4 regions of the Pseudarthrobacter sp. NIBRBAC000502771 genome follow, and region 2 is predicted to be linked to each of the others. Evidence: riboswitches for the same ligand, from Rfam matches in the RefSeq annotation. Region 2 holds a riboswitch; each other region holds the start of a gene.

The links. A riboswitch is a leader RNA that binds a small molecule or an ion and turns the genes downstream of it on or off. The one in region 2 is predicted to bind thiamine pyrophosphate.
Region 1: it holds a riboswitch for thiamine pyrophosphate, as region 2 does, so the genes downstream of both, thiO (glycine oxidase ThiO) here and NIBR502771_RS06830 (ECF transporter S component) in region 2, are expected to answer to the same signal.
Region 3: it holds a riboswitch for thiamine pyrophosphate, as region 2 does, so the genes downstream of both, thiC (phosphomethylpyrimidine synthase ThiC) here and NIBR502771_RS06830 (ECF transporter S component) in region 2, are expected to answer to the same signal.
Region 4: it holds a riboswitch for thiamine pyrophosphate, as region 2 does, so the genes downstream of both, thiD (bifunctional hydroxymethylpyrimidine kinase/phosphomethylpyrimidine kinase) here and NIBR502771_RS06830 (ECF transporter S component) in region 2, are expected to answer to the same signal.

Annotation. Positions count from the first base shown of each region.
Region 1 covers NZ_CP041187.1:2,490,114-2,494,317, reverse strand. The annotation lists gene NIBR502771_RS11745 (thiazole synthase) at 1-228, opposite strand, end outside; gene thiS (sulfur carrier protein ThiS) at 233-469, opposite strand; gene thiO (glycine oxidase ThiO) at 466-1,761, opposite strand; TPP riboswitch at 1,754-1,872, opposite strand; gene thiE (thiamine phosphate synthase) at 1,900-2,640, shown strand; gene NIBR502771_RS11725 (RNB domain-containing ribonuclease) at 2,680-4,158, shown strand.
Region 2 covers NZ_CP041187.1:1,456,159-1,460,362, reverse strand. The annotation lists gene NIBR502771_RS06840 (energy-coupling factor transporter transmembrane protein EcfT) at 1-101, opposite strand, end outside; gene NIBR502771_RS06835 (ABC transporter ATP-binding protein) at 98-1,642, opposite strand; gene NIBR502771_RS06830 (ECF transporter S component) at 1,642-2,265, opposite strand; TPP riboswitch at 2,333-2,473, opposite strand; gene NIBR502771_RS06825 (DUF4235 domain-containing protein) at 2,634-2,897, shown strand; gene mnhG (monovalent cation/H(+) antiporter subunit G) at 2,913-3,317, opposite strand; gene NIBR502771_RS06815 (monovalent cation/H+ antiporter complex subunit F) at 3,307-3,585, opposite strand; gene NIBR502771_RS06810 (Na+/H+ antiporter subunit E) at 3,582-4,127, opposite strand; gene NIBR502771_RS06805 (Na+/H+ antiporter subunit D) at 4,124-4,204, opposite strand, start outside.
Region 3 covers NZ_CP041187.1:2,833,899-2,838,102, reverse strand. The annotation lists gene NIBR502771_RS13230 (VOC family protein) at 1-237, opposite strand, end outside; partial or broken gene NIBR502771_RS13225 (amidohydrolase family protein) at 340-1,421, opposite strand; TPP riboswitch at 1,499-1,606, shown strand; gene thiC (phosphomethylpyrimidine synthase ThiC) at 1,602-3,428, shown strand; gene NIBR502771_RS13215 (alpha/beta fold hydrolase) at 3,425-4,159, opposite strand.
Region 4 covers NZ_CP041187.1:2,926,027-2,930,230, reverse strand. The annotation lists gene obgE (GTPase ObgE) at 1-188, opposite strand, end outside; gene rpmA (50S ribosomal protein L27) at 306-569, opposite strand; gene rplU (50S ribosomal protein L21) at 631-939, opposite strand; gene thiD (bifunctional hydroxymethylpyrimidine kinase/phosphomethylpyrimidine kinase) at 1,202-2,722, opposite strand; TPP riboswitch at 2,730-2,827, opposite strand; gene NIBR502771_RS13685 (Rne/Rng family ribonuclease) at 2,987-4,204, opposite strand, start outside.

The sequences.
Region 1 (4,204 bases), 1.0 Mb from region 2:
GTCCACTAACAGCTGGAACAACGAGCCGGTCTCCGCAGTGGAGTACCGGCGCATGGCCACGGTGGTCAGGGCGGTGCCGGATGCCAGGAGTGCAGCGCCCAGGCCGTCCAGGCTGGGTGCCCCGCCGGTGCCCATGATCAGCCGGGATCCAAGGGCGACGCCGTCAATCACCAGGCCGTCGGCGGCCCCGGGATTCCCGGCCGGGTTGATGGTGCCTGTTTCGGTCATGGTGTCAGCCTCCCTGTACTGCTGTGACAAGTTCAATGTCGTCGCCCTCGGCGAGCGCCGTGGCGAACCATTGGCTCCGCGGCACCACCTGGGCATTATGGGCGACGGCGACCCCCAGCTTCCCGCCGTCGGTCGCCTGGCCGTTCGGTGCCAGCGGGCGTCCGGTGACCTGGCTGACGAGCGTGGTGATGGAGGTGCCGTCCGCCACCGTGTGGGTGTTTCCGTTCAGGGTGATGTTCACACTGTCTCCTTGGTGTGGTGGTTTGTGCGGGCGGCGGCCGGACGCGAGAACCGCTCCGGACTGAAGGGCGCCCAGCGCGGGTCGGCATGCCCGTCCAGCAACCCGGCGCAGATGGCTGCGGCAGCGGGAGTGAGCAGCACCCCGTGCCGGAAGAACCCGGTGGCGATGATGAGTCCGGGGACGTGCCCGGCCTTGTCGCCTGCAGATCCGGGGGCCGCCGGCACGCGGCCCAGCAGCGGCGCGTTGTCGGGGGTTCCGGGCCGGGCCCTTGCGGTGCACTCCAGCAGCTCCAGTTCGGCGACGGCGGGCACCAGCGCCTGGGCATCGCGCAGCAGCTGATAGACGCCCCCGGCGCTGACGGCATCGGACAGCGCGTCCTCGCGCTGGGTGGCTCCGATGACCACGGTCCCGTCCTGCCGGGGAACGATGTAGACGGGGACACCGTGCACCAGCCCGCGCACCGTGGACGTCACAAGGGGCTGGAGGTGCTGCGGAACGGCGAGGCGGAGGATGTCTCCGTGTACGGGGCGCAGGGGCAGGTCGAGGCCGTCGGGCAGGCCGCCCAGGTCCCCTGCCTGCAGCCCGTTGGCCACGATCGTTTCCGTTGCCAGGACGGTGCCGCCGCCAGCCAGGCTGGCGCCGACGACCCTTCCGCCCTCCCACAGCAGGCCGCCGGCCCGGTCCGGCACGGCGTACCCTTCCACCGCCCCTGCAACAGCCAGGCCAGGCTTCCCGCGGACGGCACCGGCGAGGGCCTGCCGCAGGGCAGCCAGCAGGCGGCGGGGATCGACCTGGTGGTCCGCAGGCGTGTCAAGGGCGCAGGCTATCGCGGGGCTGAGGAGTGGCTCGCGTTTGCGGGCGTCCCGCACGGTGAGTGGTTCCACGGCAAGTCCGTTGGCCTGCTGTACGGCGCGGAGGTCCATCAGCGCGCGGCGGTCCGCGGCGTCGGCACCCACGGCGAGTGTCGGCGTCGTCAGGTATCCGGAACCGGAGGTGGCTCCTGCGATGCCTGCGGCGAAACCGGGCCAGCGGGAGGAAGCGTCAAGCATCAGTTCCAGGAGGTCCTCCTCCTGGTAGTGCAGTTCGCTGACGGGGGCCAGCATTCCTGCGGCGGCCCAGCTGGCACCGCTTCCGGGCGCGTCATCGATCAGGGCCACGGAGCGGCCGGAGCGCTGCGCCTCCCAGGCGATGCCATGGCCCACCACTCCGCCGCCGATGACGGCGACGTCCGCGCGGACCGTGGAACGGGGGGCACTGGACGGCCCGGCACGATGGTCAACGGGGGTGCTCATAAGGTTCCTTCCCTACGCCGGCATTATCCGGATCAGGTCAAGCGGTCGGCTCTGACGCCCTCTCAGCCCGGCGCTTTGTGACAGCTGCCGCGGGCTCCCGCAGTACCAGGCCAGTTTAGAGGAACTAGGCTTGCAGGCATGAATGTGTCCGCTTCCTCCCTGCCCGCAGGCCCCCACGCTCCAGCAGCCCCGGCCGGCATAGCCGAAGTTGCCAACGCCGGCCACAACGACGCCCTGAAGGCGGCCCGCCTGTACCTGTGCACCGATGCACGCACTGCGCACGGCGACTTCGCGGAGTTTGTGGACGCCGCGTTTGCCGGCGGCGTGGACATCATCCAGCTGCGGGACAAGACCATCGAGGCCGCCGAGGAACTGGACCTCCTGGCGGCGTTGAAGGAGACCGCGGTACGCCATGGCCGGCTGTGGGCCGTCAATGACCGCGCCGATATTGCCGTGCTGTCCGGGGCGCCGGTGTTCCACATCGGCCAAAAGGACCTTCCGCTGGCTGCGGCGCGCACGCTGGTCAACGGCAACGCCGCCATCGGCCTCTCCAGCCACACCACGGGCCAGGTCGACGCCGCCCTCGCTGCGACCGGCGGCCCGTCCGGGCTGGACTACTTCTGCGTTGGGCCGGTATGGGCCACACCCACCAAACCCGGCAGGGCCGCCGTCGGGCCTGAACTGGTGAAGTACGCCGCCGATGCCTCCGGGCAGGCCGGGGATCCGGTGCCGTGGTTTGCCATCGGCGGCATCGACCACGGGAACGTCCGCGAGGTGGTGGCGGCCGGTGCACGCCGGATCGTGGTGGTCCGCGCCATCACCGAGGCCGCCGACCCCGCGGCAGCCGCTGCCTCGCTCCTCGGCGCGCTGGACGGCTGAGACTGCTTAATCCCGGGACTTGGCGCTACGCTGAATTTTGTGTCGCATCATCGGTTGGCCCCTAACGTCCGTGACCACAGGAACGCCTTGGAAGAGGCGCTGGGCCTGCTGCGGACCGAACTTGAGCTGCCCGGGCCGTACCCTGCCGACGCGGTGGAAGACGCCCGGGCCGCCGTCGCGGCGTTGAAGCTGCCGTCCTACGACCTGACCGCCGTCGAGTTCGTGACTATCGATCCGGCGTCCTCCACGGACCTGGACCAGGCAGTCTTCATCGAACCGGACGGCACCGGCTACCGCGTCATGTATGCCATCGCCGACGTCCCCGCATTCGTTGCACCGGGCGGGCCGCTGGACGCCGAGACCCGGCGCCGCGGACAGACGTTCTACGCTCCGGACGGCCGGATCCCGCTGCATCCGGAGGTGATCAGCGAGGGGGCCGGCAGCCTGCTGCCCGGCCAGGAGTGCTCGGCTTTCGTCTGGGACTTCACGCTCGACGGCGAAGCGTCCGTGATTACCGTCGGCGTCCGGCGGGCGCGGGTCCGCAGCCGCGACAAGCTCAGCTACAAAAGTGCCCAGGCCGCCCTCGACGCCGGGACCGCCCCACCCGTCCTCCGGCTGCTCCGCGAGGTGGGGCTGAAACGCGTGGCGCTGGAACGGGCACGGGAGGGCGCCAGCCTGAACATGCCCGAGCAGGAAATCGTCCAGCTGCCGGACGGCGGCTACCGGATTGACGCCGTCCCGCAGCTTCCCGTCGAGGACTGGAACGCGCAGATTTCGTTGATGACCGGAATGGCAGCCGCGCAGCTCATGCTTGAGGGCAAGGTGGGCATCCTGCGCACCATGCCCGCACCTGACGAACGGTCGCTGCGGCACTTCCGGCTGCAGACAGAGGTGCTGGGCAGGCCGTGGGACGGGCAGGTCAGCTACGGCGAATACCTGCGGTCGCTCGATCCCACCGACCCGCGCCAGCTGGCCATCATGCATTCGGCCGGGATGCTGTTCCGCGGCGCGTCCTACACCGCCTTTGACGGCACGGTCCCCGAAGACGGTATCCAGTCCGCCATCGGCGCCGCCTACGCCCACACCACGGCGCCGCTGCGCCGCTTGGTGGACCGGTTCGTGCTGGTCATCTGCGAGGCCCTGAGCAACGGCGGCGATGTTCCCGGCTGGGCGCGCGAAGCCCTGCCCCTGCTTCCGGGCATCATGGCAGGATCGGACCAGCTGGCGTCAAGGATGGAGCGCCTGGCCCTGGATACCGTGGAAGCGGCACTGCTGCTGAACCACATCGGGCAGGAATTCGATGCGATCGTCATCTCCGGATCCAAGCCGCAGAACGGGAACGGCAACGGGAATGGCAAGAATGGAAATGGGAACGGCAGTTCGGGGATTATCCAGATTGCCGAACCGGCGGTGACCGCTCGGTGCGCCGGGGAGCTGGAGTCCGGCACCAAGGTCCGGGTACGGCTGGTTTCCTCCGATATCACCACCCGGCAGATCCACTTCGAGCTCGTTTCCTGAACGGCAGGCGGCCCCCAGGCGGTCCGAAACCGTGTTTTTGTGCCCT
Region 2 (4,204 bases):
GCCAGGACCGCCGTGATGAGCAGGACCGCCGCGAACTTGCTGAGCGGGTTGGCGCGGGCCAGGAGTGCATGGTTGCCGCTCAAGGTGAGTTCCTGCCTCATGGTGCCACCGCCTCCGCGGCAGCCATCCGCAGTTCCGTCCCGCCCAGGGCCGAGGTGAACTCCGCGTCATGGGTCACGGAAACCACCGCCGTACCCGCATCCAGAAGCTCGGACAGGAATGATGCGAGTTCGGCCCAGGTATTGGCATCCTGCCCGAACGTGGGCTCGTCCAGGATCAGCACCTGGGGGCTGGCGGCAAGGACGGTGGCCACGGAGAGGCGCCGCTTTTCCCCGCCGGAGAGCGTGTAGGGGTTGGCGTCCACCAGCTGGGTGAGCCGCAGGCGCTCCAGCAGTTCGTCCACCCTGTCCGCGCCGTGCCCCAGGTGCCGCGGGCCGAACTGCAGTTCGTCCAGTACCTTCCCGGTGACGAACTGGTGTTCCGGCTCCTGGAACACCGTGCCCACCCGCGAGATCAGCTGCTGGGCCTTCCACTTGTAGGGGTCGATGCCGGCGCCGCGGCTGAGGTCCAGCGTGGCTGAAACTTTCCCCGCCACGGGCTCCAGCAGGCCGGCCAGGGTCAGGGCGAAGGTTGACTTGCCGGCACCGTTGGGACCGGTGATGGCAAGGGCCTGCCCGGCGCGGACCTGTGCAGCCACGTCCTCCTGGACCGGCGCCGGCGGAATCTTCCGAAAGCCCTGCCGGCGGGCGCGTCCGCGGGACACGGCAAGCTGCTCAGCGGCCAACAACAGGTTCCCCGTTCCCGGGGCGGGGACCGCAGCGCGGGGTCGGGTCGCGGGCACATACCCGGGCACCCACACGCCGGCAGCGGCCAGCATGGTCCTCGCCTCACTGAGCACACGGTCCGGCGGGCCGTCCAGGAGCACGGCGGGATCCGAGGCCGAGCCCGGCTGCAGGACAATGATCCGGTCCACCAGGTCCTTCCAGACGGAAACCCGGTGCTCCACCACCACAAGGGTGGCCCCGGTCTTGTCCAGGCAGCGGGCCACGGCGTCGCGGACCTCCAGGACGCCGTCCGGGTCGAGGTTGGCGGTGGGTTCGTCCAGCAGGATCAGGCCGGGACGCATCGCCAGGATGCCCGCCAGCGCCAGGCGCTGCTTTTGCCCGCCGGACAGGGCCGACGTCGGGTGGTCCAGCGGGAGGTGGGAGAGTCCGACGTCGGCAAGCGCCGCGTGCACCCGGGGCCAGATCGCGTCGCGGGGCACCGCGAGGTTTTCGGCGCCGAAGGCGACGTCGTCCCCCACCCGGGAAAGGACCACCTGCGTTTCGGGGTCCTGCTGCATCAGGCCGGCGCGGCCGCGCTGGGCGCGGGGCGCGGCTCCGTCCACCCGGAGCGAACCGGACTCGTCGGCGTCGCCTGATTCGCCGTCGTCGTCGATGTCTCCCAGGACGCCGGCCAGCGCGTGAAGCAGCGTGGACTTCCCTGCGCCGGAGGGGCCGAGCAGGAGCACCCGCTCCCCGGGGGCGATGTCCAGGTCAAGGCCGTGGACGGCGGGTTTGGCTCTGCCGGCATGCCGCCAGCCCCAGCCACGGGCGGTGACGGCGGCGGGGCGGACCGCGCCGGAGTCCTGGGAGGGTGCCATCAGGAGAAGACGGGCTCCGTTGCGGCCTTGCGGGACGCGAAGGAGCTCAGCACCCCGGTGCGTGCCAGGCCGCGGGTGGCAACCCAGGCCAGGGCACCCGCAAGGATGGCCCCGGAAATGGTGGTGAGGACAATGTAGGCCAGCTTGTCGGCGCCGGAGTAGGCGATGTTCCAGCCCCACGGTGCAAACGAATCGTTCAGGCCGCAGAAGAATCCGGCCGCGGCGCCTGCCAGCAGGGACACGGGCAGGTTGAACTTGCGGTAGACGAAGATTGCGAAGATGATTTCCGCGCCCAGGCCCTGGATGAAACCGGAGAACAGGACCGAGGCGCCGTACTGGGAACCCATCAGCAGTTCGCCGGTGGCGGCGACGGTCTCGCAGAACAGGGCCGCCCCGGGCTTGCGGATGATCAGCATTCCCAGCACGCCGGGAATCATCCAGCCCCCGGCGAGCAGGCCGGTCAGGGGTGGGTAGGCTGCGTTCATGGGGGCCGACAGGGCGGCGGCACCCTGGTCCCATGCCCAGAAAATAACGCCGCCCGCGATGGCCACCAGCGCGGCGACGACGATGTCCACGACGCGCCAGGACTTGCTGGTGGTCTTCTTGATTGCTGCAGTACTCATGTGATCCTCCTGGGAAACAGGAGGGGAAAGTGGACCCGGCCGGCGGCCTGTGGCCGTGGAACCGCGACACTTTGAGAACTCGACTCCCTTGCGCCGGTACTAACCGGATCAGGTTCGAGGGTCTGCGGCTGTCCGCACTCTCAGCGCCCACCTGCGGTGCCCGGCTAATGCCAGGTTGTCCGACGGCGGCGCTCCCCTGTCGTTTTTAGTGTTGCTTTTGGTGTGGGTAACGCTTGTTGTTGTGCCCGGTTGGGCGTGGTCAAGTTTACACCTGGCCGGGCTGGATTGCGGGCTGCCGGCGCCAATCACCCGGATATGACCGGCTAGGCTGGGAGCAGTCCGTTTTCCGCCCGCAAGGAGTACCTGGAATGAACCTTCTCATCAAACTGCTCGGGACAGGCGTGAGCCTCGGCGCAGGCCTCGCCGGTACCAAACTGGTCAATGCCATCTGGGAAAAGACCACCGGACAGAAGCCGCCCACCGGCAAACACGAGGACGTACCCACCAGCCTGCGTTCGGCGCTGACCTTTGCGCTGATCTCGGCGTCGGTCAGTGCCATCATCCAGGTCCTGGCCAACCGCGGCACCCAGCGCGCCATCACCCGCTTCGCGAAGACCCAGGACATCGTCTAGCGTCGTGCCCCAGCGTTACCGGCCGTCGTCGGGGCTGTCCTTCCGGGCAGTCTCGGCGGCGGCTTTTTGCACCACGGCTTCCAGTTCATCGGTGGTGAGCAGTTCCCGGTGCAGGTGCTTGGTGCGGTAGCCGGCACGGCCCACCATGTGGGCGGACACGGGCACCGTGAGGAGTTGGAAGATCCACGCCACCACCAGAACCGGCCACACCCACCACGTCCGCAGCTGCAGCCCGATGGCCGCCAGCAGCAGGAAGAGCCCCAGCACCTGCGGCTTCGTGGCGGCGTGCATGCGGCTCAGGAGGTCCGGGAACCGCAGCAGGCCTATCGCGGCGCCCAGGGACATGAGGGCACCCACCACCATGAACACGGCGGAGACGAGGTCGATCCAGGCGTCGGGCCCGGAGAAGTCAGGATTCATTGGGCTTGACCCTCCTGTCTGCCACGAACCGGGCTACGGTCACGGAACCGATGAACCCGATGATGGAGATGGCCACCACCAGCATCAGGTTGTTCAGGTGCCGGTTCACCGCCATATCGATGCACAGCGCCCCGGCAAGGATTGCGAGCAGCACGTCGGCAGCCAGCACCCGGTCCAGCAGCGACGGGCCACGGGCGATCCGGATGATGGCACCGGCGGCCGCCAGCGAGAAAATGACGGCTGTGACAGCCAGGACAACGGGCATCATGCGCCGGCCTCCATACGGACCTCTTCAAGTTCATCCGCGGTGCCCATGATGCGGATCAGGCCCGCTTCAATGGAGCGGACCTCGTTCCGCAGGCCTTCCACGTCCTTCTTGGAGGTGATGTTGAGTGCGTGCAGGTACAGCGTGGACGTGGAACGGTCCACGTCCACCACCAGGGAACCCGGGATCAGGGAAATCACGTGTCCCGTGGCAGTGACGATCAGGTCCTGGTGGCTGCGCAGTTTCACCGCGACCACGGCATTGGTCACCTTGGGGCCGCGGACAGCTGCCAGATACAGGACCTGTGCGCTGGCCACCACCACCTTGCCCACGAAGGCCAGCGCAAACGGCACGGCGTGGAGAATATTGAACCGGCCGCTGAGCTCCACCGGCGGGAGGTAGAAGAGCCGGGCCACGCCCACGGCCAGCAGGGTCCCGAAGAGGAGGTTGCCGGGGCTGAAATCCTGCCACAGGGCGCCCCACACAATCACCAGCCAGACCAGGAGCGGAAGTTCCTGGCGCAGCGAAATGCGTTTACGGCTCATCGTCCTCCTCCCGCCGCGGTGGTGCCGGGAACGGCGATGCCCTCGCCCAGCACCGCCTGGATGTACGGCGTCCGGTC
Region 3 (4,204 bases), 1.4 Mb from region 2:
GAACAGGCCCGCCTCTCCCCTGCCGGGAAGGTGCAGTCCGGGAGCCGGCGCAAGGTGGACCAACGGCCGGCCCAGGCGGCCAAGGTAGAGCCCGCCGTCCTGTTCGGCGACCACCTCAAGGCCCAGTGCGCGCTGGTAGTAGTCGGTCATGACCTTCATGTCGCCCACCTTGAGCATCACGGTGCCCATGGCGAGGTCGGCAGGAAGAAGATCCTGGCTGCTGGCTGATGCGGTCATTGAAGGCTCCTAGCATTGGTGGCCGTCCCATTGGCGGCCTCTCACATGTTAAAATTACTTGAAGCTTCAATTTATTCCAAGTCCTCCGTGAGCCGTATTTTGTCAGCGAATAATCCGCCCGCCCAGCACCACGTGCTCCAGGGCCGTAATGGTCTCCGGTACCGCCCGCGGGTCTTCCCGGCATACAACGACGTCGGCGCGGGCACCCTCCTCCATCCCGTCCGCTCCCAGCCACGCACGGGCTGCCCAGCAGGCGGCGTCCAGGGCCGCCTCCATGGGCAGGCCGGCGCCGTGCAGGGCGAGGATTTCGTCCGTGATCCTGCCGTGCCGTATCACGCTGCCGGCATCGGTACCGGCAAAGATGCGTACACCCGCGGCATGGGCTTGCGCCACCCGCTCCATCCTGCCTTCCCAGAGGACGCGCATGTGGGCGGCATAACGCGGGAACTTGGGCTCCGCCTGCGCAACAATGTCGGGGAAGGTGGCGATATTGATGAGCGTGGGCACGATCGGTACGCCCTGCTCCACGAACCGGGGCACGTGGCGGGGAAGGAGCCCGGTAGCGTGCTCGACGCAGTCGATGCCCGCGTCCAGCACCTGGTCCAGGGTGTCTTCAGCGAAGCAGTGCGCTGTTACCCGGGCACCTTCGTCGTGTGCCGCCTGGACGGCATCGCGTACGACGGCGGCAGGAAAGGACGGCGACAGGTCGCCGGCGCTCCGGTCAATCCAGTCCCCCACGAGCTTGACCCAGCCGTCGCCGTCGCGCGCCTGCTTCCGGACGGCCTCCACGAGGCCCTCGGGTTCCACTTCCTCGGCGAAGCCCCGCAGGTAGCGGCGCGTCCGGGCAATATGGCGCCCGGCCCGGATCAGCACCGGGAAGTCCACTCCGCCCTGCATCCAGCGGGTATCTGCCGGCGAGCCCGCGTCCCGGACCAGCAGGGTTCCCGCGCTAAGGTCCGCCTCCGCCTGGTCCCTGGCCGCCGCGGGCTCGACCGGACCAGTGGCCCCAAGCCCAATGTGGCAGTGGGCGTCCACGAAGCCCGGCAGCACCCAGCCATCCAAAACCCGGTCCGGAGCAGCCGCCGGCCGGCTGAACGTAAGCCTGCCGTCCACGGACCAGAGCCGTGCCGCACCGTGTCCGGTGCAGTCAGGACGGGGCCGCGGAAGTGGATGATGCCTGCCATGGGGCTCCTTTCGATGCCCGGCCAGGCTAGCACCGCAATTATGACAAGGCCGCTCCAGGCGCCTGTGGTAGCTTCGTTCCTGACCACACGGGTGCCCTTGCAGGGGCTGAGATCGGGCTGACGCAGCCTGCGACCGTTGAACCTGTCCGGGTAATGCCGGCGAAGGAAGTGAGTATTCCCTTGAGTACGCAAAACACCCAATTGAACCCTGCCCTCCAGCCGTCTGACAGGGTGCCCGGTGGCGCGTCAATGCCGCCGGAAACCCAGTCGTTGAAGTCGCATTCCCTCGCCTACCTCGCGGATGAGGCGTCCGGGATCCGGGTACCGGTGACGGAAATTGCCCTTGAGCCGTCCCCCAACGGCCAGCCGAACGCACCGTTCCGGACGTACCGGACGGCGGGGCCGGGAAGCGACCCCGTCCGCGGCCTGGAGCCTTTCCGCGCGGAGTGGATCGTGGCGCGCGGAGACACCGAGGCCTACAGCGGCAGGCAACGCAACCTGCTGGACGACGGCCGCTCGGCCGTCCGCCGCGGCGCCGCCTCCGCGGAGTGGAAGGGCGCGCAGCCCGTGCCCCGCCGCGCCGTCGACGGCCGGACGGTGACGCAGATGCACTATGCCCGGCAGGGCGTCATCACGCAGGAAATGCGGTTCGTGGCGCTGCGCGAGAACTGCGATGTGGAATTGGTGCGCAGCGAAGTGGCTGCCGGCCGCGCCATCATTCCCAACAACATCAACCATCCGGAATCCGAGCCCATGATCATCGGCAAGGCCTTCCTGGTGAAGATCAACGCGAACATCGGCAACTCGGCCGTGACGAGTTCGATCGCCGAGGAAGTGGACAAGCTGCAGTGGGCAACCCAGTGGGGCGCGGACACCGTCATGGACTTGTCCACCGGCGATGACATCCACACCACGCGGGAGTGGATCATCCGCAACTCCCCGGTGCCCATTGGAACCGTCCCCATCTACCAGGCCTTGGAAAAGGTCAACGGTGAGGCCAACGCCCTGACCTGGGAAATCTTCCGGGACACCGTGATCGAACAGTGCGAACAGGGTGTGGACTACATGACCATCCACGCGGGCGTGCTGCTCCGCTATGTCCCGCTCACCGCCAACCGCGTCACCGGTATTGTCTCGCGGGGCGGCTCCATCATGGCGGGCTGGTGCCTGGCCCACCACCAGGAGAACTTCCTGTACACGCACTTCGACGAGCTGTGCGAAATCTTCGCCAAATACGACGTCGCCTTCTCGCTGGGCGACGGCCTCCGCCCCGGTTCGACGGCGGACGCCAACGACGCCGCGCAGTTCGCTGAGCTGGACACCCTCGCCGAACTGACGCAGCGGGCCTGGGAGTACGACGTGCAGGTGATGGTGGAGGGGCCGGGCCACGTTCCCTTCCACCTGGTCCGCGAGAACGTGGAGCGGCAGCAGGAGCTGTGCAAGGGTGCGCCCTTCTATACCCTGGGGCCCCTGGTGACGGATGTGGCGCCCGGGTATGACCACATCACCTCGGCCATTGGCGCCACCGAGATCGCCCGGTACGGCACAGCCATGCTCTGCTACGTCACGCCGAAGGAACACCTGGGCCTGCCCAACAAGGACGACGTGAAAACGGGCGTGATCACGTACAGGATCGCAGCGCACGCCGCGGACCTGGCCAAGGGCCACCCCGGGGCGCATGAGCGCGATGACGCCCTGTCCAAGGCGAGATTCGAATTCCGCTGGCGGGACCAGTTCGCGCTGTCCCTGGACCCCGTGACCGCGGAGTCGTTCCACGATGAGACGCTACCGGCCGAACCGGCCAAGACGGCGCACTTTTGCTCCATGTGCGGTCCGAAGTTCTGCTCCATGCGGATCAGCCAGGACATCCGGGACGAATATGGCTCCGCGGACACGCAGGCGGCGCTGGCGGACCTGGCCGCCGGCATGCGGGGGAAGAACGAGGAGTTCCTGGCAGCCGGCGGCAAGGTCTACCTGCCGGAGCTGCGGGTCCCCGCTGACGGCTAGGACGCCCGGGCGGCCTGGCTCCTGCCGACCCCGCTGATGAACTGGCGGATGGCCCGGTCCCCGTCCCGGGAGTCCTGGGGCCGGTGCCCGCCCGCGGCAACGCGGTGCAGGGCGCCGGTCTCCCGGAGGTACCCGGCAATTTCCTCGTACAGCGGCTCCCAGCCACCAGTCAGGACCAAGGTGGGGACGCCGGGAACAATATGCAACGGCGCTTCCCAGGAAGGCTCCTGGAGCCGCAGCCGCCGCGCGGACCGCTTCTCCTCGGTGGTGGCAGGCTGCTGCAGGTCGGTGGCGTAGATCCGGCGGACAAACTCGCGCTGGAAGTCGTCATCGCTGAGCTGGTGGCGGACGTCGAACAGTGGCTGCATCAGGCGGATGTGGGCGGCCGTGGCCGGCAGTTCCGCCGTCAGGGACAGGCAGGCGGGCTCCACCAGCGTCAGGGAAAAGACCAGGTCCGGGCGTTCGACGGCGGCCATCATGGCGGCGATTGCCCCCTGGGCGTGCGCAACGACGTGTCCGCCGGCAGCGCCACGGCCGTCGTCGCCCAGGGACCGCAGGATGATCGCGGTATCTTCCGTGAACGACGAATCCACCGGCTCCGCGGCGGCATCGTAGCCGTGCCGGCGGAGGAACAGGGCGTCATAGGACAGCGCCATGCCGTGCTGGCGCGGCCATGCGGCGGCACCGAAACTTCCGGCGCCGTGCACGAAAACTACCCTCTGCTTGAACATGTCCCAACCCTATTCCACGCTGCCGACATCCCCACGAAAAAGCGC
Region 4 (4,204 bases), 1.5 Mb from region 2:
GCGTGGTGGTAGTCGAGGAGCGTAGTGGTCTGGTGGTCCACGCGCAGGATCACGTCGCCGCCGTTGCCGCCGTTCCCGCCGTCGGGACCGCCGAGTGGCTTGAACTTCTCGCGGTGGACGGAGACGCAACCATGGCCGCCGGTTCCGCCGGATACATGCAGTACTACCCGGTCTACAAAGCTGGCCACGTGGATCTCCTCAGGTGCTGTTTATGGGGCGCCCGGGGACGCCACATCGATTGTAATGCTGTTAAAAGAACAGTGGAGCGGACCCTCAGGCCCGCTCCACCGCTTCAGAACTGGTTGTTACTCTGCAGCTGCAGCAGCAACGATGTTGACTACGCGACGACCGCGGCGGGTGCCGAATTCAACGGCGCCCGGGGTCAGTGCGAACAGGGTGTCGTCACCGCCACGGCCAACGCCGGCGCCGGGGTGGAAGTGGGTGCCACGCTGGCGGACGATGATCTCGCCGGCGGAAACAACCTGGCCGCCGAAGCGCTTGACGCCGAGGTACTGAGCGTTGGAATCGCGACCGTTGCGAGTGGAGCTCGCGCCCTTTTTATGTGCCATCTGAAATGCCTGCCTCTAAATTCTGGGGAATCTGTTGAAATACCTGAACAGTAACCGGTGGTTACTTGATGCCGGTGATCTTGACCTTGGTCAGTTCCTGGCGGTGACCCTGGCGCTTCTTGTAGCCGGTCTTGTTCTTGAACTTCTGGATGACAATCTTAGGACCACGCAGGTCCTGGAGGATTTCAGCCGTAACAGTTACCTTGGCCAGGTCAGCGGCGGCAGAGGTGACCTTGTCACCATCAACCAGGAGCAGTGCGGGCAGCTCAATGGTGCTGCCGGCTCCACCGGCGACGCGGTTCAGGGTAACGAAGTCTCCAACGGAAACCTTCTCTTGGCGGCCGCCTGCGCGGACAATCGCGTACACCACTTGGGAACTCACTTCTCTCGACGTTTATTACAAAATTTGCGTGCGGAACCGACTCAAAAAAGCCAGGGTTCGCGCTGTGCCTCAACGCCGTGGGGTCATAACCCAAGTGTTGGCGTAAGCACCGAAGATCCAGAATACGCTAAATCCATCTACGGCCGCAAATGAGGCTGGTTCCGGCGGCCCGGGTGTGGTAGTAACCACACTCCGACAGGCAGCACCGCAACCATGGACTCCATCATAGCGGCGGCGCTGCCCGGAGGGTTCAGGAATGCAACCTCGGCGCGTCGAAGAATTCCACTTCCAGGCGGCAGGACTGCTTGAACGCAGTCACCATCGCCGCGCGTTCGTGGTCGGAGGCCCTCCGTCCTGCTGCGTCCACGATGGCGATGGCCCGGCGGGTGGCCTCGGCGAAGCCCTCGTCCGCGTAGGTCCGGAGCCAGGCTGCGTAGGCGTGGCCGCCCGGCTCTCCCGAGGCAAGGAACCGGGCGTGCAGCTTTTCCCCGACTTCGGCGTAAAGCCAGAAGCAGGGCAGGACGGCGGCGGCCAGGACGGCGTAGCTTCCCGACGCCGATGCTGCGGTGAGGTGGTCCACGTAGGCCTTGGTGACGGGGCCAAGTCCGCCCTGGGCGGGGCGGGTGCTGAGCCACGAGCGGTGCAGTTCCGACTCCACCTCCAGGCACTGCTGCGATGATCCGGCCCAGAACAGCTGCTCCCCTTCTGACGGGGCCAGGGCACTCGCCCGGGCAAGGACCCGGGAGTAGCCGTTCAGGTACAGGGCATCCTGCGCCAGGTAGTAGGCGAAGTCCTTCTCGGCCAGGTCCCCGGCGGCCAGGCCGTGGATGAAGTCCAGGGCGTAGATGTCCGCCAGGTCCTGCTGGGCTTCCGTCCACAGCCGGGCAGCGAAAGCGCCTTCCGCGAGGGCCGGCCGCACATGGTGGAAATGGTGCACCGGGCCGTTTCCCCAGCCCACTTCAAGCTGCTCCGACTTCTCAAGGGCGACGGCCAGCCATGGCTTGACCGTTCGGAGCGATGCCTCCCAGTCGCCAAGGCGTGCCTGGACGGTGGCCATCGCGGAGGACAGGGAACAGCCGGTGCCGTGGCTGTTGCGCGTGTCGATGCGGTTTCCCTGCACCTCCACCACTTCCCCTGGCAGGAGGCCTGCCGTATTGACCAGCGCATCCGGGCAGTCCGCACCCGCCAGGTGCCCGCCCTTGACAAGGATGGTGGCGCCGGTGGCATCCGCCAGGCGCCTCCCCTGCTCCAGCGCAGCCGCCCAGCTGTCTGCTGGATCCGCGCCCACCAGCATGGCAAGCTCCGGCAGGTTGGGGGTAATGAGGTGGGCCAGGGGCAAGAGGTCCCGGAGGGCGGCCTCGGCGGACTCTTTCAGCAGCCGGTCGCCGCTGGTGGCCACCATCACCGGGTCCAGGACAACGACGGCGGGACGGACCTTCTCCAGCCAAAGCCGGACAGTGCCGATCACGGCCTCGTCCCCCAGCATGCCGATCTTGACGGCGTCAATGGAGATATCATCGCTGACCGCGTCCAGCTGCTTCGCCAGGAAGGCCGCGGGAGGAACGTGGACTGCCTGTACACCGCACGTGTTCTGCGCCGTCAGGGCCGTGATAGCAGCCATGCCGTAACCGCCGTGGGCGGCAATGCTTTTCAGGTCGGCCTGGATGCCTGCGCCCCCTGACGGGTCGGAGCCGGCGATGGACAGGACCCGCGGGACTTCCCGGCCGGTTGGCAGCCCGGTGCTGGCGGCGGAGGAAGCTGGCAGGGGCATGGAAAGGGTCGAAGACAAGAGACATCCCTTCGCCGGTACTAGCCGGACAGGTTCAACGGGTCTGGATCTCAGCCGGCCTGCTGCGCGGCACCCCGTGTCGGTTCCTACCCTAGCCCGTGTGCCGCACCCGGGAAAAAGGTGACAACGGCCGCCGCAAAAATGGGCCATCCCGCAACGGCAGGAATCCCCGCCCCGCACGGTACCCCCGGTAATCCGGGTGGACCGATGCGCAGGACGGGGATTCCTGGCTGGAAGCTCCTGTGCCTAGAGTTCCGAGGCAGGCACCCCGACGCCGAGGATGATGGGTTCCTCGGCCGCCTTCCGCGGTTCCGGCTGGTCCTTCGCGGGTTCGGGGGCCTTCGCTGCGTGCGAGTGCCCACCGGCATCAGCCTGGACGTTTTCATGGTGCTGGACGGCGGTCTCGTTGGCGGCACCCTGGGCACGGCTGGCGGCCCGGTGGCGCCGGGGCCGGCGCTGCCGGGACTGCTCCAGCGTGTGGTCCGAATAGTCCTTTTCAGGGGACGCCTCAGGAGCGGCACCGGCGCGGGCTCCCGCCGCCCCTGCCCCGGCCGGCTGCTCCGGTGCTGCCTCTTCTGCTGCCTGCAGAGCCTCTGCCTGACTGGCAGGCGCGTCCCCCACAGGGGAGGCCGGCTGGCCCAGGTGTGCGAATGCTTCCGCAAGCCGGTCCAGCGTCAGGGCAGGCTTCGGATGCTGTTCCCCGGCGTGCTCCACGAACGGAAGCGGGACTTCCTCGCCGCCGAACGTGAGGACGGCTGCGGGACGTGCCGGGGCATCGGCGTCGTGCTTCTCCTCAACGGGTACCTGCGCAGGCTCCGCGGCCGGCACCTGCCGGGCAGCCGCTACCTCGTCGTCGTGCAGGTGGGCCGCATGGGCGGCAGCGGCGATGTTCGCCAGGGCAAGCCTGGTTGCCTCCGCCTTGGCGTGCCGCTCGGCGTCGGACGGGTCCGGCTGGACGGTGTGGACATGGACGGCAGGTGCCGGGGCAGCCTCGGGCTGCTGGCCGCCGCGTCCCCGCCGCCGCTTGCGTTCGGACCGGACGCCGGGCTGGGCGTCGTTCCGCTGCGCTTCCGGGCGGGCCTCCGCACGGGTTTCGGGCCGGTTGTCGGTGCGCTGGACGTGGTGCTCGGCCGCCACCGTGTTGGCCCGGCGGTGCTCCACGGGGTCGTCGTGGGTCACGACGCCCCGGCCGGCGCAGGCCTCGCACTGCTCGCCGAACACCTCCAGCAGGCCGGTGCCCATGCGCTTGCGCGTCATCTGGACCAGTCCGAGTGAGGTCACTTCGGCAACCTGGTGCTTGGTCCGGTCGCGGCCCAGGCACTCAACCAGGCGGCGCAGGACCAGGTCGCGGTTGGATTCGAGCACCATGTCGATGAAGTCGATCACGATGATGCCGCCGATGTCGCGCAGCCGCAGCTGGCGCACCACTTCCTCGGCCGCTTCGAGGTTGTTCTTGGTGACGGT